4 regions of the Ancylobacter terrae genome follow, and region 3 is predicted to be linked to each of the others. Evidence: riboswitches for the same ligand, from Rfam matches in the RefSeq annotation. Region 3 holds a riboswitch; each other region holds the start of a gene.
What was found. Region 3 has a riboswitch for thiamine pyrophosphate ahead of thiD (bifunctional hydroxymethylpyrimidine kinase/phosphomethylpyrimidine kinase). Riboswitches for the same ligand answer to the same signal wherever they lie in the genome.
Positions count from the first base shown of each region.

Region 1: it holds a riboswitch for thiamine pyrophosphate, as region 3 does, so the genes downstream of both, thiC (phosphomethylpyrimidine synthase ThiC) here and thiD (bifunctional hydroxymethylpyrimidine kinase/phosphomethylpyrimidine kinase) in region 3, are expected to answer to the same signal.
Region 2: it holds a riboswitch for thiamine pyrophosphate, as region 3 does, so the genes downstream of both, thiO (glycine oxidase ThiO) here and thiD (bifunctional hydroxymethylpyrimidine kinase/phosphomethylpyrimidine kinase) in region 3, are expected to answer to the same signal.
Region 4: it holds a riboswitch for thiamine pyrophosphate, as region 3 does, so the genes downstream of both, ACEUEL_RS13585 (ABC transporter substrate-binding protein) here and thiD (bifunctional hydroxymethylpyrimidine kinase/phosphomethylpyrimidine kinase) in region 3, are expected to answer to the same signal.

Region 1 is NZ_JBJGXH010000006.1:14,199-21,860, reverse strand. Features, by position in the region: gene ACEUEL_RS21810 (ABC transporter substrate-binding protein) at 1-1,027, shown strand, start outside; gene ACEUEL_RS21805 (ABC transporter permease) at 1,068-2,759, shown strand; gene ACEUEL_RS21800 (ABC transporter ATP-binding protein) at 2,752-3,807, shown strand; TPP riboswitch at 3,924-4,054, shown strand; gene thiC (phosphomethylpyrimidine synthase ThiC) at 4,149-5,963, shown strand; gene scpB (SMC-Scp complex subunit ScpB) at 6,044-6,742, opposite strand; gene ACEUEL_RS21785 (DUF1403 family protein) at 6,746-7,662, opposite strand, start outside.
Region 2 is NZ_JBJGXH010000001.1:634,581-642,242, reverse strand. Features, by position in the region: gene ACEUEL_RS03005 (thiazole synthase) at 1-145, opposite strand, end outside; gene thiS (sulfur carrier protein ThiS) at 396-593, opposite strand; gene thiO (glycine oxidase ThiO) at 571-1,617, opposite strand; TPP riboswitch at 1,652-1,775, opposite strand; gene ACEUEL_RS02990 (MHYT domain-containing protein) at 1,839-4,160, opposite strand; gene ACEUEL_RS02985 (DUF3008 family protein) at 4,307-4,504, opposite strand; gene ACEUEL_RS02980 (phosphatase PAP2 family protein) at 4,684-5,406, shown strand; gene ACEUEL_RS02975 (hypothetical protein) at 5,417-5,695, opposite strand; gene ACEUEL_RS02970 (TetR/AcrR family transcriptional regulator) at 5,991-6,581, shown strand; gene mdoH (glucans biosynthesis glucosyltransferase MdoH) at 6,598-7,662, opposite strand, start outside.
Region 3 is NZ_JBJGXH010000001.1:1,008,002-1,015,663, forward strand. Features, by position in the region: gene ACEUEL_RS04835 (universal stress protein) at 1-608, opposite strand, end outside; gene ACEUEL_RS04840 (c-type cytochrome) at 890-1,321, shown strand; gene ACEUEL_RS04845 (cytochrome b/b6 domain-containing protein) at 1,330-2,058, shown strand; gene ACEUEL_RS04850 (DMT family transporter) at 2,113-3,036, shown strand; gene ACEUEL_RS04855 (Lrp/AsnC ligand binding domain-containing protein) at 3,041-3,277, opposite strand; gene ACEUEL_RS04860 (hypothetical protein) at 3,432-3,770, shown strand; TPP riboswitch at 3,831-3,948, shown strand; gene thiD (bifunctional hydroxymethylpyrimidine kinase/phosphomethylpyrimidine kinase) at 4,009-4,860, shown strand; gene dgcA (N-acetyl-D-Glu racemase DgcA) at 5,073-6,050, opposite strand; gene ACEUEL_RS04875 (ABC transporter permease) at 6,308-7,450, shown strand; gene ACEUEL_RS04880 (ABC transporter ATP-binding protein) at 7,459-7,662, shown strand, end outside.
Region 4 is NZ_JBJGXH010000001.1:2,824,790-2,832,451, forward strand. Features, by position in the region: gene ACEUEL_RS13570 (exopolysaccharide biosynthesis protein) at 1-322, opposite strand, end outside; gene ACEUEL_RS13575 (universal stress protein) at 543-1,376, opposite strand; gene ACEUEL_RS13580 (ABC transporter permease) at 1,520-2,272, shown strand; TPP riboswitch at 2,315-2,433, shown strand; gene ACEUEL_RS13585 (ABC transporter substrate-binding protein) at 2,518-3,486, shown strand; gene clcA (H(+)/Cl(-) exchange transporter ClcA) at 3,729-5,120, shown strand; gene ACEUEL_RS13595 (ABC transporter ATP-binding protein/permease) at 5,137-6,879, opposite strand; gene ACEUEL_RS13600 (hypothetical protein) at 7,300-7,533, opposite strand.

The DNA of each region.
Region 1 (7,662 bases), on a different contig from region 3:
GCCCGCCTTCTATCCGGCCGACTATGCGAAGATCGTCGACGCCGCCAAGAAGGAAGGCCGGCTCATCATCTATTCGACCACCGACGCGGCGAGCGCGCAGCCGCTGCTGGCCGACTTCAAGGCGCTCTATCCCGAGATCACCGTCGACTATAACGACCTGAGCAGCGCCGAGCTCTACAACCGCATCATCAGCGAGAAGGCGGCCGGCCAGCCGAGCGCCGATTTCGCCTGGACCAGCGGCATGGACACCGGCGTGCGCCTCGCCGCCGACGGCTTCGCCGCCACCTACGCCTCGCCGGAAATCCCCAAGCTGCCGCAATGGGCGGTGTGGAAGAACGCCGCCTACGGCACCACCTTCGAGCCGCTGGTGTTCATGTACAACAAGCGGCTGATCCCCGAGGGTTCGGTGCCGCAGTCGCACGCCGAGCTGGTGAAGGTGGTCCAGGAGAAGCCGGACGTCTTCAAGGGCCGCGTCACCACCTACGACCCCTCGCGCACGCTCGGGCTGATGCTGAACGTGTATGACTCGGTCAACAATCCGAAGTTCTTCGACGATCTGCGCGCCCTCGGCGCCGCCGGCATGCGCATCGACGCCTCGTCCGGCTCGATGATGGAGAAGGTCGGCTCGGGCGAATATGTGCTCGCCTGGAACGTGATCGGCTCCTACGTGCCCCCGCGCATGGCCAAGAACCCGGCCATCGGCATGGTCTACCCGAAGGACTACACGCTGGTGCTCTCGCGCATCGCCTTCGTCTCGGAGACCGCGAAGAACCCGAACGCGGCGCGGCTGTTCCTCGACTACCTGCTGTCGCAGCGCGGCCAGGAGATCATCGCCGGCAAGGCCAACCTCTACTCGCTGCGCGACGACGTGAAGGGCGCCAACACCGCCTCTGCCGTGAAGGAGCAGATCGGCGCCAGCGTGATCCGCCCCATCCCGATCGGCCAGGACATGCTCGACCGGGTGATGGACACCGACAAGCGCGTCGCCTTCCTCAAGGAATTCCAGGAGGCCCTGCGTGCCAAGTGAGCGCGCCACGGGTGAGCGCGGCTCAGGTGGCTATACCGCGATGGGGAGCCTCCTGCTCCCCGTCGTCCGCCATCCGGTGCGGGTGCTCGGGGTGGTGCTGGTCGCCGTCTCGGTGCTCGCGCCGATCGGGCTCATCCTCTACCAGAGCGTTCTGAGCGGGCCGTTCTTCACCCCGGCCTCGAAGCTCAGCCTGTCGGCCTATGCCTATGTGCTGGGCGACCCCGAATTCTACTACGCGCTGCGCACCTCCCTCACCATTGCCATCGGCATGAGCGCGATCGCGCTGCCGCTCGGCGCCGCGCTCGCCTTCCTGATGACGCGCACCGACCTGCCCGGGCGGGCCTGGATCGAGCCGCTGCTGCTCTCCCCGGTGTTCCTGTCGCCGATCGTGCTGGCCTTCGGCTACGTGGTCTCGGTCGGCCCGGTCGGCTTCGTCTCGGTCTGGTTCCGGCAGCTGTTCGGCGTGGTGCCGTGGACCCTCTATTCGATCGAGAGCCTGATCCTGATTTCCGGGCTCACCCACGTCCCGCACGTCTATCTCTACACCTCCTCGGCGCTGCGCAGCCTCAACCCGGAGGTGGAGGAGGCCGCCCGCACCATGGGCGCCGGGGTGTGGCGGGTCGCGCTCACGGTGAGCCTGCCGCTGGTGGTGCCGGCGCTGGTGTTCAGCGGCGTGCTGGTGTTCCTGCTCGGCGTCGAGATGTTCGGCCTCGCGCTGATCCTCGGCGACCAGAGCGGCATCACCGTGCTGACCACCTATCTCTACAAGCTCACCAACCTGCTGGGCACGCCGAGCTACCACCTGATGGCGGTGATCGCGATCATCATCGTCGCCTTCACGCTGCCGCTGGTGTTCCTGCAGCGCTACCTGCTGCGCCATGGCGCGCTCTACGCCACCGTGCGCGGCAAGGGCATGTCGGGGCGGCCGCTGCCGCTCGGGCGCTGGCGCTGGGTCGCCGCCGGCCTCGTCGGGCTGTGGCTGTTCGCCACCGTGCTGCTGCCGCTGAGCGGCATCGTGCTGCGCTCCTTCGTGTCGACCTGGGGCGAGGGCATCAGCCTCAGTGAGGTGCTCACCCTGGCCAATTACCGGGAGCTGGCCGATTACCCGAACGTGGTGCGCGGCATCGTCAACACCGTGCTGCTGGCCTCGATCGGCGGCGCCGCGGCGGTGGCGGTCTATGCCGGCGTGGCGCTGATCGGCCATCGCTGGCCGAGCCGGCTCACCGGCGTGCTGGACTATCTGGTGATGGCGCCGCGCGCGCTGCCCGGCATCATCGCCGGTCTCGCCTTCCTCTGGCTGTTCCTGTTCGTGCCGTTCCTCACCCCGTTCCGCGCCACGCTGGTCAGCCTGTGGGTGGCCTATACGGTGGTGTGGCTGGCCTATGGCATGCGCCTCATCTCCTCGGCGCTCTACCAGGTTGGGCCGGAGCTGGAGGAGGCCGCCCGCGTCGCCGGCGCCGGGCAGGCGCGGGTCTACCGCGACGTGACGCTGCCGCTGGTGAAATACGGCCTGCTCGGCAGCTGGCTGCTGATCTTCATGACCTTCTGCCGCGAATACTCGACCGGCGTCTATTTGCTCGGCCCCAACACCGAGGTGATCGGCTCGCTGATCATCTCGCTGTTCGGCAGCGGCGGGCTGGATCTCATCTCGGCGCTGTCGGTCATCAATGTCCTGCTCATCAGCGTCGGCCTGCTCGTCGCGCTGCGTCTGGGAGTGCGCCTGCATGCATGAGCTCACCGTCGAGGCCATCGCCAAGGCGATCGGCGGCGTCGAGATCCTCAAGGGCGTGTCGCTGGCGCTCAAGGCCGGCGAGGTGGTGGCGCTGCTCGGCCAGTCCGGCAGCGGCAAGACCACCATACTGCGCTCGGTCGCGGGACTGGAGACGCCGGATTCGGGCCGTATCCTGCTCGGCGACACGGTCGTGTTCGACGGCGCCCGGCAGATCGCCCTGCCGCCGGAGAAGCGCGGCCTCGGCCTCGTGTTCCAGTCCTACGCGCTGTGGCCGAACAAGACCGTCGACGCGAATGTCGGCTACGGCCTGAAGCTGCGCAAGGCGGGCGAGGCGGAGACCAGGGCCAAGGTCGGCGAGGTGCTGGAACGGCTCGGCCTCTCCGCGCTCGGCGCGCGCTACCCGCACCAGCTCTCCGGCGGCCAGCAGCAGCGCGTCGCGCTCGCCCGCGCGCTGGTCTACCGCCCCTCGGTGCTGCTGCTCGACGAGCCGCTTTCCAACCTCGACGCCAAGCTGCGCGAGGAGGCCCGCGCCTGGATCCGCGAGCTGATCCTGCAGACCCGCATCAGCGCGCTCTACGTCACCCACGACCAGGTCGAGGCGATGGCGGTGGCCGACCGCATCATGCTGCTGCGCGGCGGCGAGGTGGAGCAGGAGGGCCGCCCGCAGGATGTCTACGAGCAGCCCAATTCGGCGCTGGTGGCCGATTTCATGGGCAGCAACAACCACCTCGCCGGCCGCCTCGTCGCGCGCGAGGCCGACACCGGCGTCATCGAGGTCGCCGGCCAGCGGCTGGAGGGCCGGGTGATGGCGGACCGCCGTCCCGGCGAGGCGGTGAAGGCCGTCATACGCATCGAGCGTGTCGCGCTCGGCACCGAGCCGGCGGCGAACACCCTGCCGCTCACCGTCGAGACGGCGCTCTATCTCGGCGAGCGCTGGGAATATGTGCTGGCCGGCGAGGGGGTCCGCGTCCGGGCCTGGGCCGCCGCCACACCCGCGCAGGAGCGCTATTGGGTGGGTTTCCCGAAAGACCGGCTCTGGCTGTTCTGAGCCGCCGCGGCCGAGGCGCGCCCCTCTCCGCTCCCACCTGCCCGCTCGCTCTCCCCTCGCCGGCGCCGGGGGCGGCGCGCCCGATTGACAGGCCGGCGGCACGGCGGCACCCTCGCCGCATTCACCAGGGGGGTCCCGGCAAGGGGCTGAGATACTGCTGGGTGCGGCCTTCGGGCCGTTGCGGCGCAGTGACCCGTTGAACCTGATCCAGTTCATACTGGCGTAGGGACGGTGCGGGTGCGTCGCGCGAGCGCGGCCGGATTCCCCATGGCGCGGGGAATCCTCCCAACATCTTCCTGTCAGAGCTGGGTCTCCATGCGTTTCGCGAGGAGCCTCGACCCATGACGACCGATACCTCCACCCCTGCCGTGAGCACCGGCCCGCTGCCGGCCTCGACCAAGGTGTTCCGACCCGGCAAGCTCTACCCCGACATCCGCGTGCCGATGCGCGAGATCGCCGTGCATCCGAGCGCCGGCGAGCCGCCGGTGACCGTCTACGATGCCTCAGGCCCCTACACGGATCCGGCCGCCCGCATCGCCATCGACGCGGGCCTGCCCCGCCTGCGCGCCGCATGGATCGCGGCGCGAGGCGACGTCGCGGCCGGGCCGGGGCGCGCGGTGAAGCCGGAGGATAACGGCTTCGTCTCGGCCGAACGGGCGACCCCGCCCTTCCCGATACGCCACCGGCCGCTTCGGGCGACCGGCGGACGGGCGGTGACGCAGCTCGCCTATGCCCGCGCCGGCATCATCACGCCGGAGATGGAATTCGTCGCCATCCGCGAAAATCTCGGCCGCGAGACGCGGCGCGCCGGCGCCGGCCGCGACGGCGAGGACTTCGGCGCGGCGATACCCGATATCGTCACGCCGGACTTCGTGCGCGAGGAGGTGGCGCGCGGGCGGGCGATCATTCCCGCCAACATCAACCACCCGGAAGCCGAGCCGATGGCGATCGGGCGCAACTTTCTCGTCAAGATCAACGCCAATATCGGCAATTCCGCCGTCACCTCCTCCATGGCCGAGGAGGTGGAGAAGATGGTGTGGGCGATCCGCTGGGGCGCCGACACGGTGATGGACCTCTCGACCGGGCGCAACATCCACACCATCCGCGACTGGATCCTGCGCAATGCGCCGGTGCCGATCGGCACCGTGCCGCTCTATCAGGCGCTGGAGAAGGTGGGCGGCATCGCCGAGGAGCTCAGCTGGGAGGTGTTCCGCGACACGCTGGTCGAGCAGGCCGAGCAGGGCGTCGACTATTTCACCATCCATGCCGGCGTGCGGCTCGCCCATATCCCGCTCACCGTCGAGCGGGTGACCGGCATCGTCTCGCGCGGCGGCTCGATCATGGCGAAGTGGTGCCTCGCCCATCACCGCGAAAGCTTCCTCTACACGCATTTCGAGGAGATCTGCGACATTTGCCGCGCCTATGACGTCTCGTTCTCGCTGGGCGACGGGCTGCGGCCCGGCTCGATCGCCGATGCCAATGACGCCGCCCAGTTCGCCGAGCTGGAGACATTGGGCGAACTGACGAAGATCGCCTGGGCGAAAGACTGCCAGGTGATGATCGAAGGGCCCGGCCATGTGCCGATGCACAAGATCAAGGCCAATATGGACAAGCAGCTGGCCGTCTGCGGCGAGGCGCCGTTCTACACGCTGGGTCCGCTCACCACCGACATCGCGCCGGGCTACGACCACATCACCTCCGGCATCGGCGCGGCGATGATCGGCTGGTTCGGCACGGCGATGCTCTGCTACGTCACCCCGAAGGAGCATCTCGGCCTGCCCGACCGCGACGACGTCAAGACCGGCGTGATCACCTACCGGATCGCCGCCCACGCCGCCGATCTCGCCAAGGGCCACCCCGCCGCCCGGATCCGCGACGACGCGCTCTCGCGCGCGCGGTTCGAATTCCGCTGGGAGGACCAGTTCAACCTGTCGCTCGACCCGGAAACCGCGCGCGCCTTCCACGACGAGACGCTGCCGAAGGAGGCGCACAAGGTCGCGCATTTCTGCTCGATGTGCGGGCCGAAATTCTGCTCGATGCGCATCTCGCACGACATCCGCGCCGAGGCGCAGAAGGAGGGGATGGCGGCGATGGCGGCCAAGTTCCGCGAGCACAGCCAGCTCTATCTGACGCCGGCGCCCGGGCCGGACGCCTGACGGCCGATCGTTTCGGGGCATCCCGGAACGGCGCGACGGGGTCGCGGGCCGGCACATGGCCCGCGGCCCCATCCCGGCGCTCAGCCGTCCTCGTCGCCCTCGTCGAGCCCGTCGCGATCGGCCTCGTCATCCCCCTCTCCGACCGGGAGCCCCGGCGGGATATCGCCCGCCAGCAGCCGGTCCGTGCCGAGCAGGCCGGCATCCTCCAGCGCCTCGAGGTCCGGCAGGTCGCGCAGCGTGTCGAGCCCGTAATGGGTGAGGAACGCCTTCGTCGTCACATAGGTGTGCGGGGCGCCCGGCTGCGGCGCGCGCGGGCCGGCGGCGATGAAGCCGAGCCGGCGCAGATGGCCGACGGTGTCGCGGCTGACCTCCCGGCCGAAGAACCGCCCCAGTTCGCCCCGGGTGATCGGCTGCAGGCAGGCGATGCCCATCAGGACCAGCGCATCGGCGTTCGACAGCGGCCGCGGATCCCGCCCGCCCTGCCCGGTCGCGACCCGGATCGCCTCGGCGAAGCCCTTGCGGGTGCGGTGCTGCCAGCCGCCGGCGACCGCCACCAGCTCATAGGGCCGGCCCTTCAGCTCGGCGCGGATGTCGTCGATCAGCAGGTCGAGATTGCAGGCAGGGCCGACCACCCGCGCCAGCACCTCGCGGGAAACAGGTTCGGCCGCGGCGAAGATCACCGCCTCCACCCGGCCCATCCATTCGCGCCAGCGCAGCGCGGGCGGCAGGGCGGCGAGATCGGCATCGAAGCTCAACGGGGGGGTCGGGCGCCGGGCCATGTCTCACAGCCCGTAGAGCCGGAACGCTGAGCGGCCGGTGAGTTCGCGCACCGCGCCGAGCGTCTCCAGCCGCTCGAACAGGCGCCGCGCGCCCCAGCGCGAGAGCGTTGCCGTCGTCCGCGTGCCCGGCACCGCGTCGTCGTCGAGCAGAAGGGCGATCGCGTCCCCGGCCCCCTTGGCGCGCAGCTTCGGCGCGACCTGCTGCAGCCGGGCGGCGCGGGGGGCGATCTCGGCGGCGCAGCGCAGGGCGCCCGCCGCGGCACGGGCGAGGGCGACGCAGATGGCGGCGTCGAAAGCCGCCTCGCCGGGCCGGACCCGCCCTCCCCCGCCCGGGCGCCGGAAGGCCGCGCCGTGCAGCTCGGCCATCAGCAGCGGCACCGGCAGCGGCCAGCGCAGGGCGCGGGCGAGGACGTGATCGGCCAGCCACCAGCCGAGCAGCCCCGCGCCGGGATCCGCCGCCTCGACCAGGCGCACCACGGCGGCCGCCGCCAGCGGGGCCGGCCGGCGCACGGCGAGCTCACGCGCGACACCGTCCGGCAGGTCCGCCAGCGGCGCGCTCCAGGCGATACCGAGCCGGTCGCAGACGGACGCCAGGGCGTCGCCATCGATGGCCGAGGCGCGGGCGCCGAGCCGCCGCCAGGCCGCGAGCAGGCGCCCGGCGGGGCCGGGATCGGCATCGGGCGGCCGCAGGAACCAGGCATCGCGCAATCCCGCCTCGCCTTCCGGCCGACCGGCCGCGCGCGCCGCACCGACGGCGCAGGCGAGCGCCAGCCGCGCCCGCCACGCACCGGCCCAACCGGGCTCGCTGCGCACGAGAGTGTCGAGGGAATTCAAGGCGGCGCCGGCGAGGAAGGCGGCTTCCAGCGGATCCGCCACCGGGCCGCGCGGCAGCGCCCAGCCGGGAATGGCGGGGATGGCCG
Region 2 (7,662 bases), 370 kb from region 3:
TGACGATCTCCGCGGCCGACGCGCGGATGGCGTCGGCAAGGATCGCCGGCGAGGGATATTGCGCCGTGCCCAGCAGCAGGCGCGAGCCGACGCTGGTGCCGTAGACCTCCAGCCGGTCGGGGGATGTGGTCGTCAACGCATCCATCTCAGCCTCCCTTGTTCCGAGCGCCGGTTCGCCGACATGGTCGCGAACGGCGGACGCCGGCTGCGTCCTTCGAGGCCCGGACGCTGTCCGGGCACCTCAGGATGACGCGGTTTGAGCTCTGCAAATTCGTCGTCATGCACCGTCCTCGTCATGCTGAGGTGCCGGCCATGGGCCGGCCTCGAAGCACGCATGGCCGCGCCGCATCGCCCGAGCGGCATCCTCCGGCGCGACGCGGCGTTCGCCACCCATCTCACCCGCCCTGCATCGGCGCGAGGATCTCGATGCGATCCCCCTCGCCGATCGGCGTCTGCGCCCGGCGCGGGGCGCGGACCATGGTTCCGTTCAATGCGGTAGCCACCACCGCGCCCTCGAAGCCGAGCTCGGCGAGGAGGTCGGCGAGAGTGGGCGCCCGCGTCTGCGCGTCCTCACCATTCACGACGATCTTCATCCATCACCTCCGGGAAATGCGCCCCGTCGAACGCCACGGCCGCCGCGCGGCGGGCGAGCGCCGGCGCCGCGAGGAAGCCGTGGCGGTAGAGCCCGTTCACATGGATGGTCCGGCCGCGCCGGCGGATGCGCGGCAGGTTGTCCGGGAAGGCCGGGCGCACATCGGCGCCGATCTCCACCACCTCCGCCTCGCCGAAGGCCGGGTGCAGCGCATAGGTCGCCGACAGGAGCTCCATCAGCGAGCGCCCGGTGACCCGGCCGCGCTCGTCATTCTCGATCGAGGTCGCCCCGATCATGAAATGCCCGTCGCCGCGCGGCACGATGTAGACCGGGATGCGCGGGTGCAGCATGCGCACCGGGCGGGAGAGCCGGATGTCGCGCGAATAGAGCACGAGCATCTCGCCCTTCACCCCGCGCAGGTCGGCCAGCGTGTCGCGCGCGGCGAGGCCGCGGCAGTCGACGATGACGTCGGCGTCATCGTCGTTCGCATCGGTCTGACCGCACTGATCGTCCACCTCACTGCACTGACCATCCACCGCCTCGGTGAGGTAGCGCAGGTCGACGCGATACTCGGAAACGAGCTTCTCGGTGAGCGCCGCCAGCGCCTTGCGGGGCTCGAGATGCGCCTCGGTGGGGAAGAACAACCCCTGCTCGAACCGCCCCTCGAGGTCCGGCTCCAGCGCCGCGAGGCGCGCGCCGTCGATCGCCTCGAAATGCGAGGTGCGGCGGGAAAAGCGTTTGAGATCAGGTAGATCGCGGGCCGGCGCCAGCACCAGGCTGCCATTCGTCGGCACATCCGGCACGCTGTCCCGCCAGTAGTCGAGCGATTCGAGACCCAGCTCGACGATGAGCGGCTCGGCGCTCTCGCGCTCGCACCAGGGCGCCAGCATGCCCCCGGCATACCAGGAGCAGCCCCGGCCGGAGCCGGAATTGCGTTCGATTACGGTGACGTGCGCCCCGCGGCGGGCAAAGGCGTGGGCGCAGGTGAGACCGGCGACGCCGGCGCCGATGATGCGCACGCGCATCGCGTTCGGCGTTGCGCCGGTTCGGTCAAGCTGTTGATCTGACATGCATTCCTCCCTCCGCCAGTCCGAGCTGGATCAGGTTCGAAGGGTCGCCATGCCGCGATCGCGTCGCGCCGATGGCCTCTCAGCCTCCTGTCGAGGCTCCCCCGGATGCCGTTGATATAGTGGCTCCCGGGCCCGCTGTCACCGCCGTGTCGACAACATATCGTCCGTGGTTCTGCTTATCCGCTCCCCAGCCGCGGCGGCAGGTTGACCACATTGGTCGCCCCGCGCCGGCGACGCTGGCACGCCGTCCTCACCGCCCGCTCCAAAGCGTCGCGGCCAAAGGGTTTTCCGAGCCGCATGAGATCGGGATCCGCCCCCTCCGGCAGTTCCGCATAGCCGGTCCCGAGCACCACGGCGAGATGCGGCCATCGCTGCCGGATCGCCGCGACGAGTTGCACCCCGGTCATCCCCGGCATCGCCTGGTCGGTCAGCACGACGTCGAAATCGCGTTTCGTTTCAAGCATATCGAGCGCCTGGCGGCCGGAGGACGCTTCGCTCACCGCGAAACCGATATCCTCCAGCATGGCAGCGGTGGCGCCGAGAACGAGCGGATCGTCGTCGACCACCAGCACCCCCAGCCGCCCCGGCTCGCCGACCTGAGACGCCATTTCCGGCTCGGTCGAGACCGCCGCGGCGGGCGGTGCGGCGGCGATCGGAAGCCAGATGTCGGCGGTGGTCCCCTCGCCGCGGCGACTGGCCAGCACCAGCCGCCCGCCGGACTGCGCGGCGAGGCCGTGCACCATGGCGAGGCCGAGCCCGGTCCCCTTTCCCACCCCCTTGGTGGTGAAGAACGGCTCCGTCGCCCGCGCCAGCGTCTCCTCGTCCATGCCGCTGCCGGTATCGCGCACACGCAGGCAGAAATAGTCGCCCGGCGGCAGGTCGCTGCCATCCTGCGGCACCGCGCCGGCCGGAACGACCTGCTCCTCGCGGGCCTCGATGATGATCGTGCCCCCCTCCGGCATGGCGTCGCGCGCGTTCACCGCGAGGTTGAGCAGGGCGAGTTCGAGCTGGTTCGCGTCGACATTCGCGCGGGGCAGGCCGAGCGGGAAGCGCGTCTCGATCCGAACCGTCGGACCGATCGATCGCCTCAGCAGATCGGCCATGCCGAGCACGAGATCCGGCACGTTGACCGGTTCGGGCTTCAGGTCCTGGCGGCGCGCGAAGGCCAGCATGCGCTGCGTCAGGGCAACGCCGCGCTGCGCCGCCTGGATGGTGTTGTCGAGCATGCGGAGCAGGCGCGAATCCTCGTTCGCCCGTTTGCGCGCGAGTTCCAGGTTACCCAGGATGACGGCCAGCAGATTGTTGAAATCATGGGCTATACCGCCCGTGAGCTGGCCCACGGCCTCGAGCTTCTGGCCCTGCCGCAGCGCCTCCTCGGCCCGCCGCCGGGCGGTGACGTCGATCAGGCCGCAATGCGACTTCACGACCCGGCCCGCCGCGTCCCGCTCCACCGTGGCGGACAGCATGCAGTCCAGCACCGCCCCCTCGCGGGTCACGAGGCGATATTCCGCATCGGTGAGTTCGCCGGTCTCCATCAGGGTCGGCCAATGGACCTCGTCCCGCATGCGCGCCGACTCGCGCGTCATGAAATCCGTCAGCGGGCGCCCGACCACCTCGTCCCGCCCATAGCCGAGCAGCGCAAGCCAGCTGTCGCTCACCTGTTCGATCCGGCCGCCCGCATCCAGAGAGTGCAGGGGAAGCGGCGTGCGCCGATAAAGATTGCGATAGCGCTCCTCGCTCGCGCGCAGGGCCGAGGCCTCGCGGGCGGCCAGCACCGCAAAGCGCCGGTCATACATGACCGCGACCGTCGCCACGAACAGGATGATGAACGTCATCGCGGCGACCGCGATCGCCAGTTCGGTCCGGTCGAACCGGGCGACCGGCTCGCTCAGTACCTCATGAGCGCCGGGCGCCGCCGTCAGCGTCAGCGCCGCCATGGCGGCGTAATGCGTGCCGGCAACCCCCAGCCCCAGCACGCCGCCCGCGAGTGCGCGGCGGTAACGCAGCCCCTCGCGGTTCACCAGCCACATCGCCGCCATGCCGGCCAGAACGGCAAGCATGACGGAGAACACCACGCCGCCCGGGTGATAGGACGTGACCGCGTCGATCTCGACCGCGCGCATGCCGATATAGTGCATGCCGGCCACGCCGAGGCCGAGCAAGGCGCCACAGGCCAGCCGAAGCCACGGGTTGGCGCGATAGCGATCGGCCAGTGCGAGAGCGGCGCCCGATACCGCAAGCGCCAGAAGCAGCGACAGCACGGTGGTGGCGGCATCGTAACTCATCGCCAACCCGACCTTGAAGGCCAGCATGGCGACGAAATGCATCGACCAGACGCCGCTGCCGAGCACGATGGCGGCGGCCAAGGTCCAGCCGAAACGGGCACGACCGCGCGCCCGCCTGACCCGGGCGCTGAGATCCAGCGCCGTATACGACGTGCAAACGGCGATCACGATGGAAAGCGCGACCAGCACCGGATCATGGTGGCCGTTGAGCATCAGGCAGCTCCGTCCCCGGATCGATCGGGGCTATCTGCCGATCGGCCGCATCTCAAGGATTTTGCATGGAATTTTGCCGAGCGGCAATGGCGGCCCTGACGAGGCAGCAGCGTAAGCGGTCCGTGCGACCGCCGTCAGGGCACGCATCACCCGCGTTTGCGGTCCGAGACATGCTGGGGCTTGCCCTTGCGCGAAGTCGACGCCAACGCCTCGAGCTGGCTCTCGCTCATGGACGCCGCCATTTCGCGCGAGGCGCCCTTGAGCTCGCTCCGCCGGGTCTCGCCCCGTTTGACGGAAAGCGCGGCTCCTGCTGCCTTCTGCTGGGCCTTGGACCGAGCCGGCATGTCTACCTCCTAGTGCAGGTAGCCCAGCAGCCAGAGGACAAGAATGATCGGCAGGGGAATACCGATGAGCCAAAGAAGTCCGCCTTTGAGCATGTTAACCTCCGTCATTGACGCGCTGGTAACACGGCGGGCATGACTTAGGTTCCCGCTCACTCATCTGTTTCGGTGCCGTCAACGCTATGAGCTTCAAGGAACGCCGTCCCAAGCCTGCGCTGATCGCGTGGATCACCGCCGAGTTCGGAACGCTGGCGGCGCTGATGAGCGCGGGCCTGGCGCTCCTCGCTTTCGCGGCCATTGCCGACGCGGTCATGGAGGGCGGCACACATCGGATCGATGAAGCGGTGCTGCGGGCGTTCCGCAATCCGGCCGATCCCGCCGATCCGCTCGGGCCGCGCTGGCTCGAGATCATGTTCGTCGACATCACCAGCCTCGGCAGCACGACCGTGCTGACGCTGATCAGCCTGGTGGTGGTCGGCTTTCTCGTCATCGAGCGCAAGCGCGCCACGGCACTGTTCGTGGTCGTCTCCATAGCGGGAGGATCGGCGCTCAGCCTCGCCCTGAAATCAGGCTTCGACCGGCCAAGACCCGACCTCGTGGCGCATCTGGTCGATGTTCACACGCTGAGCTTCCCGAGCGGTCACGCCATGCTCTCCGCCGTCACCTATCTGACGCTGGGTGCGCTGCTGGCGCGCAGCCAGCCCAACCGGCGGATCCGCATCTACATTCTGTCGGTGGCGGTCCTGCTGACCCTGACGATCGGGTTGAGCCGCATCTATCTGGGCGTCCACTGGCCGACGGACGTGCTCGCCGGCTGGTGCGTCGGCAGCGCCTGGGCGCTGCTGTGCTGGCTCGTCGCCCTCTATCTGCAACGCAAGGGCGACATCGAGGCCGACGAGCCGTAAGCGGGGATGATCAGGCCGCGCGACGCTGCGGCACGCGCGGATGCTGGGCATCGAGGCCGCAGGCCTGCGACCAGGTCAGAAACGCAACCCAGGCATCGGCCAGTTGCGGCTCGGTACGCGCCGCCCGCATCTGGGCCAGCAGCATGCCGGCATATTCGCCGAGACCATCGCCCCGCAGGGAGCGGATGAGGTCGATGGCGCATTTGAGGGAACGAACCTCGATGATCTCGGTTCCGATACGCAGGTGCAGTGGATTATCGGCACGGAAGTCGATGGCATCATCGCTCATGTGGCGTACCTCTCCCTATATGATGCGGCCGTTGCTTGTTCGCCCGGCGGCGAGTGGGCCGGTTTCTCGCCTGTGGGCCTTGATCGGCAAGTCGGCCAGGACCGACTCCACCGTTAGCCGTAACGCACGTGATCGCGATCGGTTCCAACGCGACTCGGCGAATTCTAGAATCGGATTGCGACGCGCATAACACAACCTCTCGTGACCGCCGCGCGAGCGCCATTCGTAAGCGTCCGAACTGGACGTTGGGCCGGCGCTCCATTATATAGTGATCAGTAAATTATGGAGCAAGCCGATGGCGGTGGGACGCCCGCGCGCCTTCGATATCGACGAAGCCCTCGACGAGGCCCTCCGGCTGTTCTGGCGCAAGGGTTACGAGGGCGTTTCCGTCGCCGACCTGACGCGGGAGATGAAGATCAACCCGCCGAGCCTCTATGCGGCGTTCGGCAACAAGGAACAGCTCTTCCGCAAGGCGCTCGACCGCTACAGCGAGAAGATCACCGCCTGCATGGGCGAGGCGCTGGAGGCCCCGACCGCGCGGGAATCGGTGGAGCGGCTGCTGCGGCGCACGGCCGATCGCCTCGCCGACCCGCAGACGCCCAATGGCTGCCTGATGGTCCAGGGCGCCCTGATGTGCGGCGAGGCCTCCGACCCGATCCGGCAGGAACTCACCTTGCGCCGATCGACCAGCGAGGCAGCGGTGCGCCACCGCCTCGAGCGGGCCCGTGACGAAGGCGATCTGCCGGCGGGTGTCGACCCGGCCGCCCTCGCCCGCTACATCCTCATCGTCACCGAGGGCATGTCGGTGCACGCCGCCAGCGGGGCCAGCCGCGCCGCGCTCCACGAGGTGGTCGATCTCGCCATGCGCAACTGGCCGACGCCCTAGCGCATCGCGCGGCGCCCTATCCGCCGGTCGCGGCCGGCGCGGGATCGGCGCCGCAGATGGGTGCGGAACTGTCGCCCACCCCCTCGGTCGGTGGCGGCGTGACCTCCTCCGGGATGGCGCAGAGGCCCATGGCCGCCATCCACCGGCCGAGCGCCGGGCTCGCCGTCACCACCGCCAACGGCACCGCCAGCAGCAGCCCCAGATAGATCGGAGCGGCATAGAGCGGGGCCAGGGGAGACAGCCCGGCGAGGCCGCTGGCCGCGATGCCGCCGGCGAGCGTATGCGGCCAAAAGCGCCGCGCCGCCTCGCCCCAGCCGACCCGATGGGTGTCGCGCGCCTGCGCCCCCCAGCCGACGCCACGACGCAGCAGCAGGCCGGCGATGGTCAGCGTGTGGCTCATCGCGGCGATGGGCGTCACCAGCAGAGCGAACACCGTTTCCGCGCAGAAGCCGGCCACGAAGCGCCCCGCGCCGCCGAACCCCCGCGAAGCCGCGCGGCGCGACAGCACGTCCGCCGCGGATGCCAGCTTCGGCATGAAGATGATGGCGGCCACCACCGCCAGCAGCCACGCGGCAGCATCCGGAGACAGCCAGGGCTCGGCACCGGCGCGATGGATCAACGCCTGAACCAGCAGCAAGGCCCAGATCGCCAGGAAGACCGGCGAGGCCAGGAACATCAGGATCGCCAACCCCAGCTGGACACGGCTCGTCGGCAGCAGGCCCGGCAGGTTCAGCAGCCGCAGATACTGCATGTTGCCGACACACCAGCGCATGTCGCGCCGCATGTGCTCGATCAGCGTCGGCGGGTTCTCTTCGTAGCTGCCGCCCTCCTCCGGCAGCACGCGCACGTCGAAGCCGGCCCGCCGCATCAGCACCGCCTCGACCTGATCGTGCGAGAGGATGGCGCCACCGAGAGGCGGGCGCCCCGGCAAGGCCGGCAACTCGCAATGGCGCCGGAACGGCTCGATCCGCAGCAGGGCGTTGTGGCCCCAATAGGGCCCGCAGTCGCCGTGCCACCAGGCGCTGCCGAAGGTGTAGGAGCGCATGCCGAGGCGCATGCCGAACTGGAACAGGCGCGCCAG
Region 3 (7,662 bases):
GCCAGATGGGACGTCAGGGCGGCGCCCGAGCGCGCTCCGGCGGCGTCGCCGATCGTCAGCACCTCGACCGCCTCGGCGAGGGCGAGCAGCGGCAGGGCGAGGCGCACCGCGTGGCCGGCCTCGCGCGAGGGCTTCCACGCGATCAGCACGCGGCCGATCTTCGCCGGCACGGGCTTGCCGGTGGGGACGATGATCACCGGCCCGTCCGAGCCCAGCGCCAGGTGCTGCGGCAGTTCCACCGCGAGGTAGTCGTCCTGCGAGCCGTCCTCGGTCTCGCTGACCACGACGAGGTCGGCGGCGAAGGCCGCGTCGCGCAGCACGCTCGCCACCTCGCCGTCGATCACCTCCCAGGTGCCGGGCAGGCCGGCGGCGGACATCGCCTTGTCGAAGATGCCGGCGATCTCGGCCTGCTTGGCGCTGGCCTCGCGGCGCAGTTCGTTGATGTAGATCGAGAGCGCGCGGCCGACGGCGGGCACGCCGGCGGGATAGAGCGTGTAGATCGCGCGGATGCGGGCGCCGGTCTGGCGGGCGAGGCCGATCGAGAAGTCGAGCCGGCTCTGGAAGCCGCTGTCGGGGGCAGCGTGGAGCAGGATGGTGCGGATGGCCATGGCGAAATCCTCGGGTAGGGTCGGGGGTGGCTTTGTCTTGTCTCCGGGACCCGGGCGTAACCTAACGTCACTGCGACGATGCACGAAATTGGGGGAAACACCTGCCGTTGCGCGGTCAAGTTCGATCGATCGCTTTCATAAATGCAAGCGCTTCCGTGCACCCGCGCCGATCACGAGCCCGCGAGAGTGACGTTGCGCGAATTGCCGGCCAGTCCGGAGCCTCTCTAAGGTGCGAAAGCCGCACGGGCGGCATTCTCGACGAATCATGAGGGGCATTGTTGATGCGTGGGCGTTTTCTGGCGGTGTGTGCCACTGTGGCGTTGGTCGCGACCTCGGTCGCGGCGCAGAGTGATCCGATCAAGGAGCGGCAGGCGCTGCTGAAGCAGTTCGGCGAGGCCACCAAGCCGGTCGGCGGCATGCTGAAGGGCGAGAAATTCGATCTCGCCACGGTGCAGGCGGCGCTCGACACCTACGCCAAGAACGCCAAGGTGCTGCCGGGCCTGTTCCCGGCCGGTTCCGACAAGGGCGATACCGCCGCGGCGCCGGCGATCTGGCAGAAGAACGACGAGTTCAAGGCGCTGTTCGCCAAGCTCGAGGCGGACGCCACCGCGGCGCGCGCGGCGATCACCGACGAGGCCAGCTTCAAGGCCAATTTCCCCGGCGTGATCCGCAATTGCGGCACCTGCCACGACACGTTCCGCCTCAAGAAGTGAGCGTGGAGGTGTCGGAGCGTACGCTGTCCCCCGGAGCCATCGCCGATGGCGGGCGCTCCGACACCGTGCTGGCGTGGGACCTGCCGACCCGGCTCGCCAAATGGGCGCTGGTCGTGCTGGTCGGCTGCGCCTTCCTCAGCAAGTATTACGGCGATGTCGGCCTCGTCTGGCACATGTGGAACGGGCTCGCCATCCTCGTGGTGGTGGTGTTCCGCCTGTTGTGGGGCCTCGTCGGCGGTTCGACCGCGCGCTTCGCCGGCTTCCTGCGCGGACCGGGTGCGATCCTCGCCTATGTCCGCGGGCTGGCGTCGGGGCGGGCGCCGCGCTTCCTCGGCCACAACCCGGCGGGCGGCTGGGTGGTGGTGGCGCTGCTCGTCCTCGTCGGCGCGCAGGCGACCAGCGGGCTGTTCCTGACCGACGACATCATCGTCGAGGCGCCGCTCTCCACCGTCGTCTCCGGCGCCGTGGTGCGCTGGGCCGGCTGGCTGCATCACAACATCTACCGGGTGCTGCTCGCGCTGATCGCGGTGCATGTGGCGGCCAATCTCGCCTATTCCGCATTCGGCAAGGACAATCTCATCCTCGCCATGCTGTCGGGCCGCAAGCGCGGCGGGGGCTATGTCGACCATGGCGCCGCACGGCCCGGCCCGGTCCTGCTGGCGCTGGCCTGCCTCGCCGTCGCCGCCGGGGTGGTGTTCGGCGGTATCGCGCTGGCGGGCGGCGATCCGTTTCCCTGACGGGGTGCTGATCGCCCTTGCGGGCGGGGGTGCAATCATGCTCCTTGCCGCGCCATGAACGCGCTCAAGGGGATCGCGCTGCAGCTGTGCGCGACGTTCCTGTTCACCATCATGGCCGCCCTGGTCCGGGTCGTCTCGGTCGATGTCCCGACCGGGCAGGTGATGTTCGCGCGCTCCTTCTTCGCGCTGTTCCCGCTGATCGCGCTGCTGGCCTTCCGCGGCGAGATCAGCGCGGCGGTGCGCACGGCCAATCCGGTCGGCCACATCATCCGCGGGCTGGTCGGCGTCATCGGCATGGCCTGCAACTTCGTCGCGCTCGCCCGCATCCCCTTGGTCGACGCCACCGCGATCAGCTTCACCACGCCGCTGATCACCGTGGTGATGGCGGCGCTGCTGCTGCGCGAGGTGGTGCGGCCCTATCGGTGGATCGCGGTGATGCTCGGCCTCGCCGGCGTCGTCATCATGCTGTGGCCGCATCTGGCGCTCGGCTTCGGCGCGGATGTCGCCTCGACCTGGGGCGCGATCTACGGCCTGTGCGCGGCGATCTGCACGGCGGGCGCCATCGTGCAGGTGCGCCATCTGACCGCGACCGAGACCACGGCGGCGATCGTGTTCTATTTCCAGGCGCTGGCCTCGGTGGCGGCGCTGGGCACGGCGGCCTGGGGCTGGGTGGTGCCGGGGCCGGGCGCCTCGGCGCTGCTGCTCACCATCGGCTTTCTCGGCGGCGTCGGCCAGATCCTGCTCACGGAGAGCTACCGTTACGCGCCCGCCTCGGTGATCGCGCCCTTCACCTATTCGGCGATGCTTTGGTCGCTGGTGCTGGGCTTCGCGCTGTTCTCGGAGGTGCCCTCGCTCATCGTGCTGGTCGGCGCGGCCATCGTCATCGGCGCCGGCCTCTACATGATCTGGCACGAGCGCCACGAGGACGAGCAGCGTCGCCGCGAAGCCGAAGCGTCGGGCCCGCCGCCGGTGGCGTGAGCGTTCAGAACGCCTTGAAGGTGATCAGCGTCTGGGTGTCCTTGATGCCGGGCACGATCTGCACCTGCTGGTTCACGAAATGGCCGATATCGGTGCCTTCGGGCACGTAGAACTTGATCAGCAGGTCGAATTCCCCGGCGGTGGAGTAGATTTCCGAGGCGATCTCGGCATCGGCGATGGCGTTGGCGACCTCGTAGGAGCGGCCGAGTTCGCATTTGATCTGGACGAAGAAGGGAACCATTGCGCGACTTTCAAGGCTGGCTGACAGCGCAACAGGACCAGAATGAGGGTGACTACGCAAGGCGGCGGGATCCAGCGCGAGGATAGAAGGTGTGTGATTGACGAATTGCAATTTAAAGTTATATTTTACCTCCATCACGCCGGAGACGAGTGGCATGCCGCCGAAAATCGAGATAACGGGTAGTTCGTTCAAAGACGTTGGTACTGTCATCAAGTCGGCGGCACCAATAGATGTCCGGATAGACAACAGTGTTTTTGAGAGAATAGGTAAGTTCGTTCACATTCAGTCATCCGATCATTCCAATGTTCCACCGGATCTCTTGCAGGCGTTCTTTAGATCAGTCGAGCAGCAAAGAGCGAAATCTCAAGCGGATGTTAACCCAACTCATCTTGATAAGGCGGCGGAAGCTAGCGGCCTCAAAGCTTGGTTGATTGAGCATGGCGTCGATTTGGCGTCGTTTTTCGTAACTGTGCTGCAAGCTCTGTCGAAGTAGGGCTTTCACGCGATAACCCGCGGCTTGTCAGCGCCTTCCCCTTCCCCTATCAGCGAGCGCGACGAAACGTTGGGGTGCCCCGTAAAGGGGCTGAGAGGCGGCGTGTCCGTGAGGGCCGGGCCAACCCATCGAACCTGATCCGGATCATGCCGGCGGAGGGAACGAATCGTGCGGCGGCCGATGCGGGGACAGCCCCCGGCCGCACGGCGCGGCCCGTCCGTCGGCGAGGGAGAAGCCGATGACGACGCCGAATGCCGCGCCGACGCCGATTGCCGTCACCATCGCGGGGTCCGATTCCGGCGGCGGGGCGGGCATACAGGCCGACCTCAAGACCTTCTCGGCGCTCGGCGTCTATGGCGCCAGCGTCATCACCGCGCTGACCGCGCAGAACACGCTCGGCGTCAGCGGCATCCACGACGTGCCGGCGGACTTCATCGCCGCGCAGATGGACGCGGTATTCTCCGATCTCGCCGTCGGCGCGGTGAAGATCGGCATGCTCTCGCGCCCACAGGCGATCGAGACGGTCGCGGCCGGGCTTGTCCGCCACGGCCTGTCGACCATTGTGCTCGACCCGGTGATGGTCGCCGCCTCGGGCGACCGGCTGCTGGTGCCGGAGGCGATCGCGACGCTGCGCGAGGCGTTGCTGCCGCGCGCGCTGCTCATCACGCCGAACCTGCCGGAGGCGGCGGCGCTGCTCGACGAACCGGTGGCGCAGACGCCGGCCGAGGCGCGGGCGCAGGCCGAGCGGCTGATGGGCTTCGGCCCGCGCGCGGTGCTGGTCAAGGGCGGCCATGGCGAGGGGCCGGACAGTGTCGACGTGCTGGTCGACGCCGAGGGGGTCGTCGAACTCACGGCGCCGCGCATCGCCACGCGGAACACGCACGGCACCGGCTGCACGCTCTCCTCCGCCATCGCCGCGGGGCTGGCGCGCGGCATGGCCCTGCGCGCGGCGGTGGCGGCGGCGAAGGACTATCTCACCCGCGCCATCGGTGCCTCGGACCAGCTGACCATCGGGCGCGGCCACGGGCCGGTGCACCATTTCCACGCGCTGTGGAGCGCCGAACCGCGTTTCTGCCAGAGCGCGCGCTGATCAGCTAGCACGGAATGCCGACCGGATTACGCTCCGAGAGACTGCTTGGAAACTCGGTCCGTCATCCTGAGGAGCGCCGCAGGCGCGTCTCGAAGGAGGCTCCAGAGGGCTCCCGATCCTCCTGGACCATCCTTCGAGACGCCATTCCTGAACGGAATGGCTCCTCAGGATGACGGGAGCATTGTTTTCGATGCGCACTTTCGAGGGGCTGCTCAGCCCCACAGCTCCGGCCCGCCCGGCAGCACGGTCGAGCCCTGATAGGCGAGGCCGGGATCGCGGTCGCGGGCGAGCAGCAGCGGCCCGTCGAGATCGACCCAGCGCGCCTGCGGCGCCAGCAGCAGCGCCGGCGCCATCGACAGCGAGGTCGCGACCATGCAGCCGACCATGACGTCGAGCCCGGCCTCGCGTGCGGCGGCGACCAGCGCCAGCGCCTCGGTGAGCCCGCCGGTCTTGTCGAGCTTGACGTTGATGGCGTCGTAGCGGTCGACGAGGGCGGGTAGGCCGGCGCGGTCATGGGCGCTCTCGTCGGCGCAGACCGGCACCGGGCGCACGATATGGGCGAGCGCGCCGTCGTCCGCCGCCGGCAGCGGCTGCTCGACGAGCCTCACCCCGGCATGGGCGCAGGCGGCGAGGTTGGCGGCGAGGGTCTCCGCGGTCCAGCCCTCATTGGCGTCGACGACCAGTTCGGCGTCGGGCACGGCGGCACGGATGGCGAGGAGCCGCTCGGCATCGCCCGCCGCGCCGAGCTTGAGCTTGAGCAGGGGGCGGCCGGCCTGCGCGGCCGCCTGCGCCATCGCCTCCGGCGTGCCCAGGCTGATCGTGTAGGCGGTGGTGACCGGCGTCGGCGCGGGGATGCCGGCGAGGTCGTGCACGCGCACGCCGCGGCGCTTCGCCTCGAGGTCCCACAGCGCGCAGTCGAGCGCGTTGCGCGCCGCGCCCGCCGGCAGGCGCTGCTGGAGGCCTTCGCGGTCGAGGCCGGCGGCGATGTCGGCGGCGAGCGATTCGGCAAGCCCCGCGACGCCCTCCACGCTCTCGCCGTAGCGGGCATAGGGCACGCATTCGCCGCGCCCGACATGGGCGCCGTCGCGGATCTGCGCCACCACCACCACCGCCTCGGTCTTGGAGCCACGGGCGATGGTGAAGGTGCCGGCGAGGGGAAAGCGCTCGATGGTCACGGTGAGCGTCGGCATGGGCACCTCGGAGGGGTTGAGTCGGGCTGCGGGCGCGAGCATAGCGCAGGCGGGGCCCGGCTCGGGCAGCGTTACTGCCAGAGCACAAAGGCCGCCGGATCGTCATATGACGGTTTCTGGATACCTATATCGCCGGGGCCGCTCTCGACACGGGCGAAGCCGGGCGGCTATGACTAAGCGTCATTCGCGCCTGCGCAATTTCGACGTCCGGCGGCCGATTCGGCCGGAAAGCCGGGCGCAGCACCGGGGAGCAGGATTTGGGAGCCGCGGAAGCCCCGCTTCTGGCGTCGGCACGACACGGGCGTGAGCTCGTGCTCGTGGGCAATGGCCTGTGGGTGTCGACCAATGGCCGGGCTCTCGAGGACCTGGTCGAGAGCAGTCTCGCCGAGAGCGCCTCCGCCGAGGCGGTGCGGCTCGACATGTCCGGCGTGCGCCGGCTCGACACGCTCGGCGCGGTGCTGCTGGACCGGCTGCTGCGCGGCATCGAGGAAGCGGGCCGCCGGCCGGTGCTGGTCGGGCTGGAGCGCACCTTCCAGCCGCTGCTCGACGACGTCGCCAAGGGCTGCCACGCCGTGCCCCCGCCGCGGGTGCTGATGAACCCGATCGTCAGCGGGCTGCACGTCATCGGCCGCGCGGTGGTGGGGGCCGCCCATGACGGGCGCGAGTTCCTCGCCTTCCTCGGCCGCGTCGCCGCCTCGCTGGCCGCGCTCGCGGTGCGCCCGCATCACTTCCGCCTGACCTCGATGGTCTATCATCTGGAACGGGTGGGCCTGCGGGCGGTGCCGATCGTCGCGCTGATCACCTTCCTGATCGGCGCCATCATCGCGCAGCAGGGCACGTTCCATTTCCGCAAGTTCGGCGCCACCACCTATGTCGTCGACATGGTCGGCATCCTCACCCTGCGCGAACTCGGCGTGCTGATCGTCTCGATCATGGTGGCCGGCCGCTCGGGCAGCGCCTTCACCGCCGAGCTCGGCTCGATGCGGATGCGCGAGGAGGTCGATGCGCTGCGGGTGATGGGCTTCGACCCGATCGAGGTGCTGGTGCTGCCGCGCCTCGCCGCGCTGATCATCGCCGTGCCGCTGCTCACCTTCCTCGGCAGCATGTGCGCGCTGTTCGGCGGCGGGCTGGTGTCGTGGCTCTATGGCGGCATATCCCCGCCGATTTTCCTCGCCCGGCTGCAGGAGGCGATCTCGCTCAGCACCTTCGAGGTGGGCATGATCAAGGCGCCGTTCATGGCGGCGATCATCGGCATCGTCGCCTGCATGGAAGGCATGCGGGTCGGCGGCAGCGCCGAATCGCTCGGCGCCCACACCACCGCCGCCGTGGTGAAGGCGATCTTCCTGGTGATCGTGGTCGACGGACTGTTCGCCATGTTCTTCGCCGCGATCGACATGTGAGGCGATAGGTGGCTGCGACCGGCATCGAGACGACCCAGCGGCGCGCCCGGCGCCCGGCTCCCGAGCCGGAGCCGATCATCCGTGTGCGCGATCTGGTGGTCGGGTTCGACGATCGAATCGTCCTCAAGGGCCTGTCGCTCGACGTGCGGCGCGGCGAGATTCTCGGCTTCGTCGGCGCCTCGGGCGGCGGCAAGTCGGTGCTCACCCGCACC
Region 4 (7,662 bases), 1.8 Mb from region 3:
TCGGCAGCCAGGGGCGCATGCCGAGCGCGAGCTGGGCGGTGAGGAAGACCAGCGGCGCCCCCAGCACCGCCGAGGTGCCGGGCGGCGTCGGCAGCACGTTCGGCAGGGCGAAGATGAACATCAGCGCGCCAAAGGCACGATCCTGCAGCAGGGCGAGGAGATCGGCGACGGCGATGCGCTCGCGGCTGTCGTCGCGCGCGAGCAGCAGGAGGATGTCGGAAAGCCGGGCCGCCGGGGGCTCGTGCGCCTGCCCGCCCGCGGCGGAATGGGAAGTGAGCAGCGTCTCGTCTCCATCGCCGGGGCGGCCATCCGCCTGACCCAAGGACAGGCGCAGATATAGTCAGCCCGGCGCGGCCGCGCCAGCCGCGCTATGTCGCGCCGGCGCGTCGCGACCCCGCCACGTCCGGCGGGGCGGGATGATCGGCATGGCCCGGAGCGGCGAAGACCTGACACGGAGAACACCACACGCGGAGACGACGGCCCCGCGCGGGGCGGAGCCCGCCTCCGCGTCGCAGCACCCGGCCGCCGGGGCCGGGAGCGGGTCAGTGCGCCATCAACAGCGGCACCGGCATGCGCTCCAGCATGTCGCGGGTCACGCCGCCGAGCACGAATTCGCGCAGCCGCGAATGGCCGTAGCCGCCCATCACCATGAGGTCGATGTTGCGCGCGGCGATCTCCTTGACGAACACGTCGACGATGCCTTCGTCGCCGCCCGGCACCAGCCGGCGCAGTTCCACCTGCTTGCCGTGGCGGGCGAGATGGCGGGCGAGGTCGGCCCCGGGCACCTCGTCGCTCTTCACCTTGCCGGCCTCGACCACCGCCGCCTCGACCAGGCTGGCATGTTCCAGCAGCGGGCAGGCCTCGGCCACCGCGCGGGCGGCGGCGCGCCCGCCGTCCCAGGCGATCAGGATACGCTCGGCGGAGAAGGGCTTGGCCTGCTTCAGCGGCACCAGCAGCACCGGCCGGCCGGAATCGAACAGCACCGCCTCGGCGACCACCTCCTCCGAGCCCATCCGCTCGGGGTCCGGCTGGCCGACCACGATGAGGTCGTAGAGCCGCGCCATCAGCCCGATCTGCTCGGCGGCACCGCCCAGCGTGCCGTCGATGGTGCGCACCTCGCCGGAGATGCCGACCGCGCGCAGCGATTCCTCGAAGCGCGCCACCGACTGGGCGGCGAGGCGCCGGCTCTCGGCGCGCTGGGTCTCGATGAAGTCGGTCGAGAACGCCTCGGTATAGACATGGGGGATGTCGATCTCGTAGCTGACCGCCACGCCGGTCAGATGCGCCCCGAGCCGCGAGGCCACCGAGACGGCGTAATCGGCGGCCACATCCGGGCCGTCACCCACTTTGAGATGTACGAGAATGTCCTTGATCATCGCGTTTCCTCCGCATGGCTCCCTTGGGGAACCTTTTATAAGCCGAACGTGACCGCCGCCTTGACCGGGGTCAAGCTTGCCGTCCGTCGATATATATTGTCCACCAGAGAGGTGCCGTCGATCCGGACGGCTTCGGATGCGCGATGATTTCCTTCGGCCGTTCGCTGCTGCTCGCCCTGCTGCCGCTGGCCGCGTGGGAACTCGCCGTGCGCGCCCTCGCCGTGCCCGCCTATATCCTGCCGGGACCGGTCCGGATCGCCGGCGCGCTCATCGCCAACAGGCAGGTGCTGGCGCAGAACGCGCTGATCACGCTGGGCGAGATGCTGGCGGGCCTCGCCTGCGGCGTCGTGCTGGGGGTCGCCTGCGCCCTCGCCATGGCCTATTCGCCCGCCGCGCGGCGGATGCTGCGGCCGACGCTGCTGGTGGCGCAGGCGCTGCCCGTCTTCGCGGTGGCGCCGCTGCTGGTGATCTGGTTCGGCTTCGGCCTCGCCTCCAAGGTGGTGATGGCGAGCCTGATCATCTTCTTCCCCGTCGCCTCGGCCTTCCATGACGGGCTCGCCCGGGCCGACCAGGGGCTCGTCGACCTCGCCCGGCTCTACGGCGCCAGCGAAAGCGGGCTGTTGCGCTTCATCCGCATTCCCGCCGCCCTGCCCGGCCTTGCGACCGGGCTGCGCGTCGCCGCCGCGGTGGCGCCGATCGGGGCGATCGTCGGGGAATGGGTCGGCTCGGCGGGCGGGCTCGGCTTCCTCATGCTGCAGGCCAACGCCCGGATGCAGACCGACATGGTGTTCGCCGCGCTCACCATCCTCGTCGCCGTGGCGCTGATCCTCTACGCGCTGGTCGACCGGCTGATGGCGCGCCTGGTGCCGTGGGCGCCGGAGACGGTCGGGCGGTAGGCCCGCGCCGGTTGCCGTGGCATGCCAGCGGTGCTAGCCTCCCCGATGTCCGAGGGGTGTCCCGCGAACCGTTCAGGGTTCAAGGGGCTGAGATGGCAGCCGCCAGACCCTTTGAACCTGATCCGGGTCATGCCGGCGAAGGGACGGAGCGAAGGCGGGGCCGATGGATCGAGGTATCCGGGCCGCCGCCGGATGATCCCCCAGAAGCTCATGCGCCGGATCTCCACAGTGTCGGGAGATCCATGATGACGAACACCCTGCTGAAGACCCTCGCCGGTGCCGGCCTCGCGCTGGCGCTGGCCCTCACGCCGGCCGCCGCTGCCGACAAGCTCACCGTGCTGCTCGACTGGTACGTGAACCCCGACCATGCGCCGCTGATCGTGGCCAAGGAGAAGGGCTTCTTCGACGCCGTCGGCCTCGACGTAACGCTGGTGCCGCCCTCCGATCCCGCCGCGCCGCCGCGCCTCGTCGCCGCCGGGCAGGCGGAGGTGGCGGTGAGCTACCAGCCGAGCCTCTATCTCAGCGTCAAGGAGGGCCTGCCGCTGGTGCGCTTCGGCACGCTGGTCTCGACGCCGCTCACCGCGCTGGTGGCGCTGAAGGACGGGCCGGTGAAGACGCTCACGGACCTGAAGGGCAAGACGATCGGCTTCTCGGTGGCCGGCTTCGAGGACGCGCTGCTCGGCACCATGCTGAAGAGCGCCGGGCTGACGCCGTCCGACGTCACCCTGGTCAACGTCAATTTCGCCCTCACCCCGGCGCTCGCCGCCGGCAAGGTCGATGCGGTCATCGGCGCCTATCGCAATTTCGAACTCACCCAGCTCAAGCTCGAGGGCAAGGAGGGCACCGCCTTCTTCCCCGAGGAGCACGGCGTGCCAGCCTTCGACGAGCTGATCTACATCACCCGCAAGGACCTCGTGGCCGATCCGCGGCTGCCGCGCTTCCTCGCGGCGGTCGAGAGCGCGACGCTCTACGTGCTCAACCACCCGCAGGAGGCGTGGGGCGTGTTCGTGAAGGCCAATCCCTCGCTCGACGACGAGCTGAACCGCACCGCCTGGACCGACACGCTGCGCCGCTTCGCCCACGCCCCGGCGGCGCTCGACGCCGGCCGCTACGAGCGCTTCGGCGCATTCATGAAGGAGCACGGGCTGATCGAGACGACCCTGCCGGTCTCGGCCTACGCGCCGGTGCTGCCCGCCGCCGTGCCGCAGCCCTGAGACAGGCCGGGACCGGCCGGGATGACGGGGCGAGCGGTCCCGGATCGAGGCCGGCGGCCTCGTCCGGGATGACGGACGCCTGAAGGTCCCCCAACGTCATCGCGGGCGGCGGAAACCTCCCTCCCCGTCGTCCCGCCGGCAGCCGCCACACCGCCGTCATCCGCCGCAGCGCAGCAATCACGACTTCCGGGCCCGGCGCCGCGATGCTACCCAAGCGGCGGGGGACGCTTGGGGAGGGACGCATGGGGAACGGGGTCTATCACGCCGCCGCGGTGGTGCTCGGCGCGCTGGTCGGGCTCGCCGGCGTCGCCTTCCATCTCGGCGTGGTCTGGCTGAGCGGGTTCTGGCCGGCGCAGCTCACCGGCCCGCTCGGCCTGACCGGAATGCCCCTCTACGCGGCTTCCGCGCTGATCGGGGCGAGCATGGCCGTCGCCTCGCTCTGGCTGGTGCGCCGCTTCGCGCCGGAGGCGGGCGGCTCGGGCGTGCCGGAGATCGAGGGCGCCATGGAGGGGCTGCGCGTGGTGCGCTGGCGCCTCGTGCTGCCGGTGAAGTTCGTCAGCGGCCTGCTGTCGCTGGGCTCGGGCATGGTGCTGGGGCGCGAGGGGCCGACCATCCATATCGGCGCCTCGATCGCCAAGGCGGTGTCGGACGTCATGCGCTGGGACGGCGAGGACATGCGCGGCCTGCTCGCGGCCGGCGGGGCGGCCGGCCTCGCCGCCGCCTTCAACGCGCCGCTCGCCGCGGTGCTGTTCGTGATCGAGGAGACGCGGCGGCAGTTCCCCTACAGCGCGCGCACCTATGTCGCGGTGGTGCTGGCCTCGCTGGTGAGCGCCATCGTCACGCAGCAGCTGACCGGCAACGTGCCCTACATGCTGCTCGACGTGGACGCGCTGCCGCTCGCCATGCTGCCGGCCTTCGTCGTGCTCGGCGCCCTCCTCGGCGCGGTGGGCACGCTGTTCAACCGCACGCTGATCTGGTCGCTCGACCATGTGCGCCGCCTCGGCATGGCCACCTCCTTCTACATCTTCCCGGCGCTGGTCGGCCTGATCGTGGGCGTGCTGATCTTCGTGCGGCCGGAGGCGACGCAGGGCGGCGAGGTGCTGGCGGTGCAGCTCACCAAGGCGAGCCCGGCGCTCGGCGCGCTGGCGCTGATCGTGCTGCTGCGCTTCGTGATGACCATGGCGAGCTATTCGACCGGCGTCGCCGGCGGCATCTTCGCCCCGATCCTGGCGCTCGCCGCCACCATCGGCCTCACCTTCGGCTCGACGCTGGATCTCGTCACCACCCTGCCCGAGAACACCCATTCCGCCCTCGCCATCGCGGCGATGGGCGGGCTGTTCGCCTCGACCATCGGCGCGCCGCTGGTCGGCATGGTGCTGGTGATGGAGCTCACCGGCGCCTACGGCATCCTCGTTCCCGTCATGACCGCGACCATCGTCTCCAACATGGTGGCCCAGCGCCTCGGCGGGCGGCCGATCTACGAATTGCTGCTGGAGCGCACGCTGGCGCTGGAAGCGCAGGCGCAGACGGAACCCGGGCGGGCGGAATCGGGCCAGCCCGCCCCGCGCCGCCGCTTCTGGCAGCGCCGCGGCCACCGCGACATGACCGGCCTCGCCGCGCCCGACGAGAAGTGAGCCCCCGGGCGGGGGCTCAGGCGGCGGCCGCCGCGCCCTCGACGATGCGGAACGGCCCCGCCGACGGCCGTTCCAGCGCGAGGTGGCGCCCGTGCAGGTCGAACAGCGTCGAGCGATGGCCGATCGAGAAGATCGCCGCGCCCGGCAGATGCGCGCGCAGCGTCCGGTAGAGCGCGGCCTCGCCCGGCTCGTCGAGCGCGGAGGTCGCCTCGTCGAGCAGCAGCACGTCGGGTTTCAACAGCAGCGCGCGGGCGACCGCGAGGCGCTGCTGTTCGCCGCCCGAGAGCACCGAGGCCCACAGCGCGCGCTCGTCGAGCCGGCCGGCGAAGGCGCCGAGGCCGGCCGCCTCCAGCGCGCCGCGCAGCGCCTCGTCGTCGAAATCGGCGACCGGCTCTGGATAGGCGAGCGCGCCGCGCAGGGTGCCGCCCGGGATATAGGGCCGCTGCGGCAGGGTGAGCACCCGCGCGCCGGGGGCCACCGCCACCTGGCCGTGGCCATAGGGCCAGATGCCGGCCATCGCGCGCAAGAGCGTCGATTTGCCCGAGCCGGAGGGGCCGGTGAGCAGCACGCTCTCGCCCGCCCGGACGCCGACATTCGCGGCGGTGAGCAGGGCGCGCCCGTCCGGCAGCCGCACCTCGATATCGTCGAGCGCGAGCGCCCGGTCGCCGGCCGCCGGCACGCGCTGGAACTCGCTCGCCGCCGCCTGCACCCGGGCGCCGGCGATCTGGTCCTCGAAGCCGATGAGACGGTCGATGATCGCCTTCCATTCGGCGAGCGTCGGGTAGGCGTCGATGAAGTAGGAGAAGGAGCCCTGCACGCTGCCGAAGGCGGAGGAGGTCTGCATCAGCTGGCCGAGCTGGATGGCGCCGGAGAAATAGGCCGGCGCCACCACGATGAACGGAAAGATCACCGCGAACTGGCCATAGGCGGAGGTGAACCAGGTGAGGCGCTTCTGGGCGATCATGATGCCCCAGAAATTGTGCACGACGTGGCCGAAGCGGTCGAGCAGCCGGGCATTCTCCACCGGCTCGCCCCGCATCAGCGCGATCTGCTCGCCATTCTCGCGCACCCGCACGAGATCGACGCGGTAATCGGCCTCGAAGCGCTGCTGGTTGTAGTTGAGCGGGATCAGCACGCGGCCGATCAGGTGCGTTATCCAGGTGCCGGCCACCGCATAGACGAAGGCGGCCCAGACCAGATAGCCGGGAAGGCTCCATTCGCTGCCGCCGAGATTGAAGCTGAACGGACCGGAGAGCCCCCACAGGATGACCGCGAACGAGACCAGCGACGTCACCGAGCCGAGCACGCCGAGCAGGATCGAGATGGTGCGGCCGATGAAGGCCTGGATGTCCTCGGCGATGCGCTGGTCGGGGTTGTCGGCGGCGTCGCCTTTCAGGCGCAGCCGGTAATGGGTCTGCCCCTCCAGCCAGGCGGCGAGGTATTTCTCCGTCATCCAGGTGCGCCAGCGGATTTCGAGCCATTGCTGCAGATAGACCCGGTAGACGGCGATGACGATGAACGCCGTCGCATAGCCGCCGAAGATCCAGAGCTGGGTTTTGAATGTCGGGAAGTCTTTTTCCTGCACGGCGTTGTAGAACTTGTTGTTCCACTCGTTGAACAGGACGGTGACGTAGACCATCGCGAGCTGCAGCGTGATGATCGCCGCGAGCAGAATGCCGCCGCGCCAGCGGTCCTCGCCGCGGAAATAGGGGGTGGAAAGCCGCCAGACATCGGACAGCATGGAGAGGATGGCACGCACGGGGCTCGATCTCCGACATCAGGCGCGGGTAGCGCGATGCGGTGAGCTTAGCCGATCCAATCGCGGCGGGAGGATGGCCGGCAGATTAAGCTTTGGACAGGTCGAGAGGGGGACGGCGACCCCCGAGATCCGCAGGCGCGGCGGTCCCCCGCGCCTCGCGCCGTCGTCTGGGCCGCAGAGGTGGGGCGCGCCCCGTCGGACCGAACACCGGAACGCCCCGGGCTTCGTCATGGCCGGGCTCGTCCCGGCCATCCACGTCTTCCTGCGCGGTGACGGCAGATAGACGTGGATCCCCGGGACAAGCCCGGGGATGACGGAGAGGGCAAGGATGACGGCGCGGCCGGGAGTGGCCGGCGCGGCGCCACCGACGCCTTGAATCAGGGCGGAAATCCGCGTGGGATCAGGGTGGAAATCGCCCGCTTACTTCGTGCCGGCGCCCGTGGTTACGCCCGCCTTCGGCGTCTTCTTGATGAAGGGTACGCCGGGCGCGCGGGCCGGGGCGGGGCTCTTGCCGAACCAGCTTTTCCAGTGCTGGTGGGATTCGTGGACGGTCTGGTTGAAGGCGGCGCGCTCGTCCTTGCTGCGGCCGGCGGCCGAGGCGGCGCCGGCGCCGAGCGCGACGATCATCGTCGCGGCGATCAAAATCCTGAGCATGAGGCTCTCCCGATGTGTCGGCGGCACGCGGCCGCCCTGTGTCGGGAGTCATTTGGTCGCTCGCGATATGATCGGAAGCGGTGGAAATGCGCCCCTGCCCCCGCCGCGATGCATGGCGCGGGGGCTTGA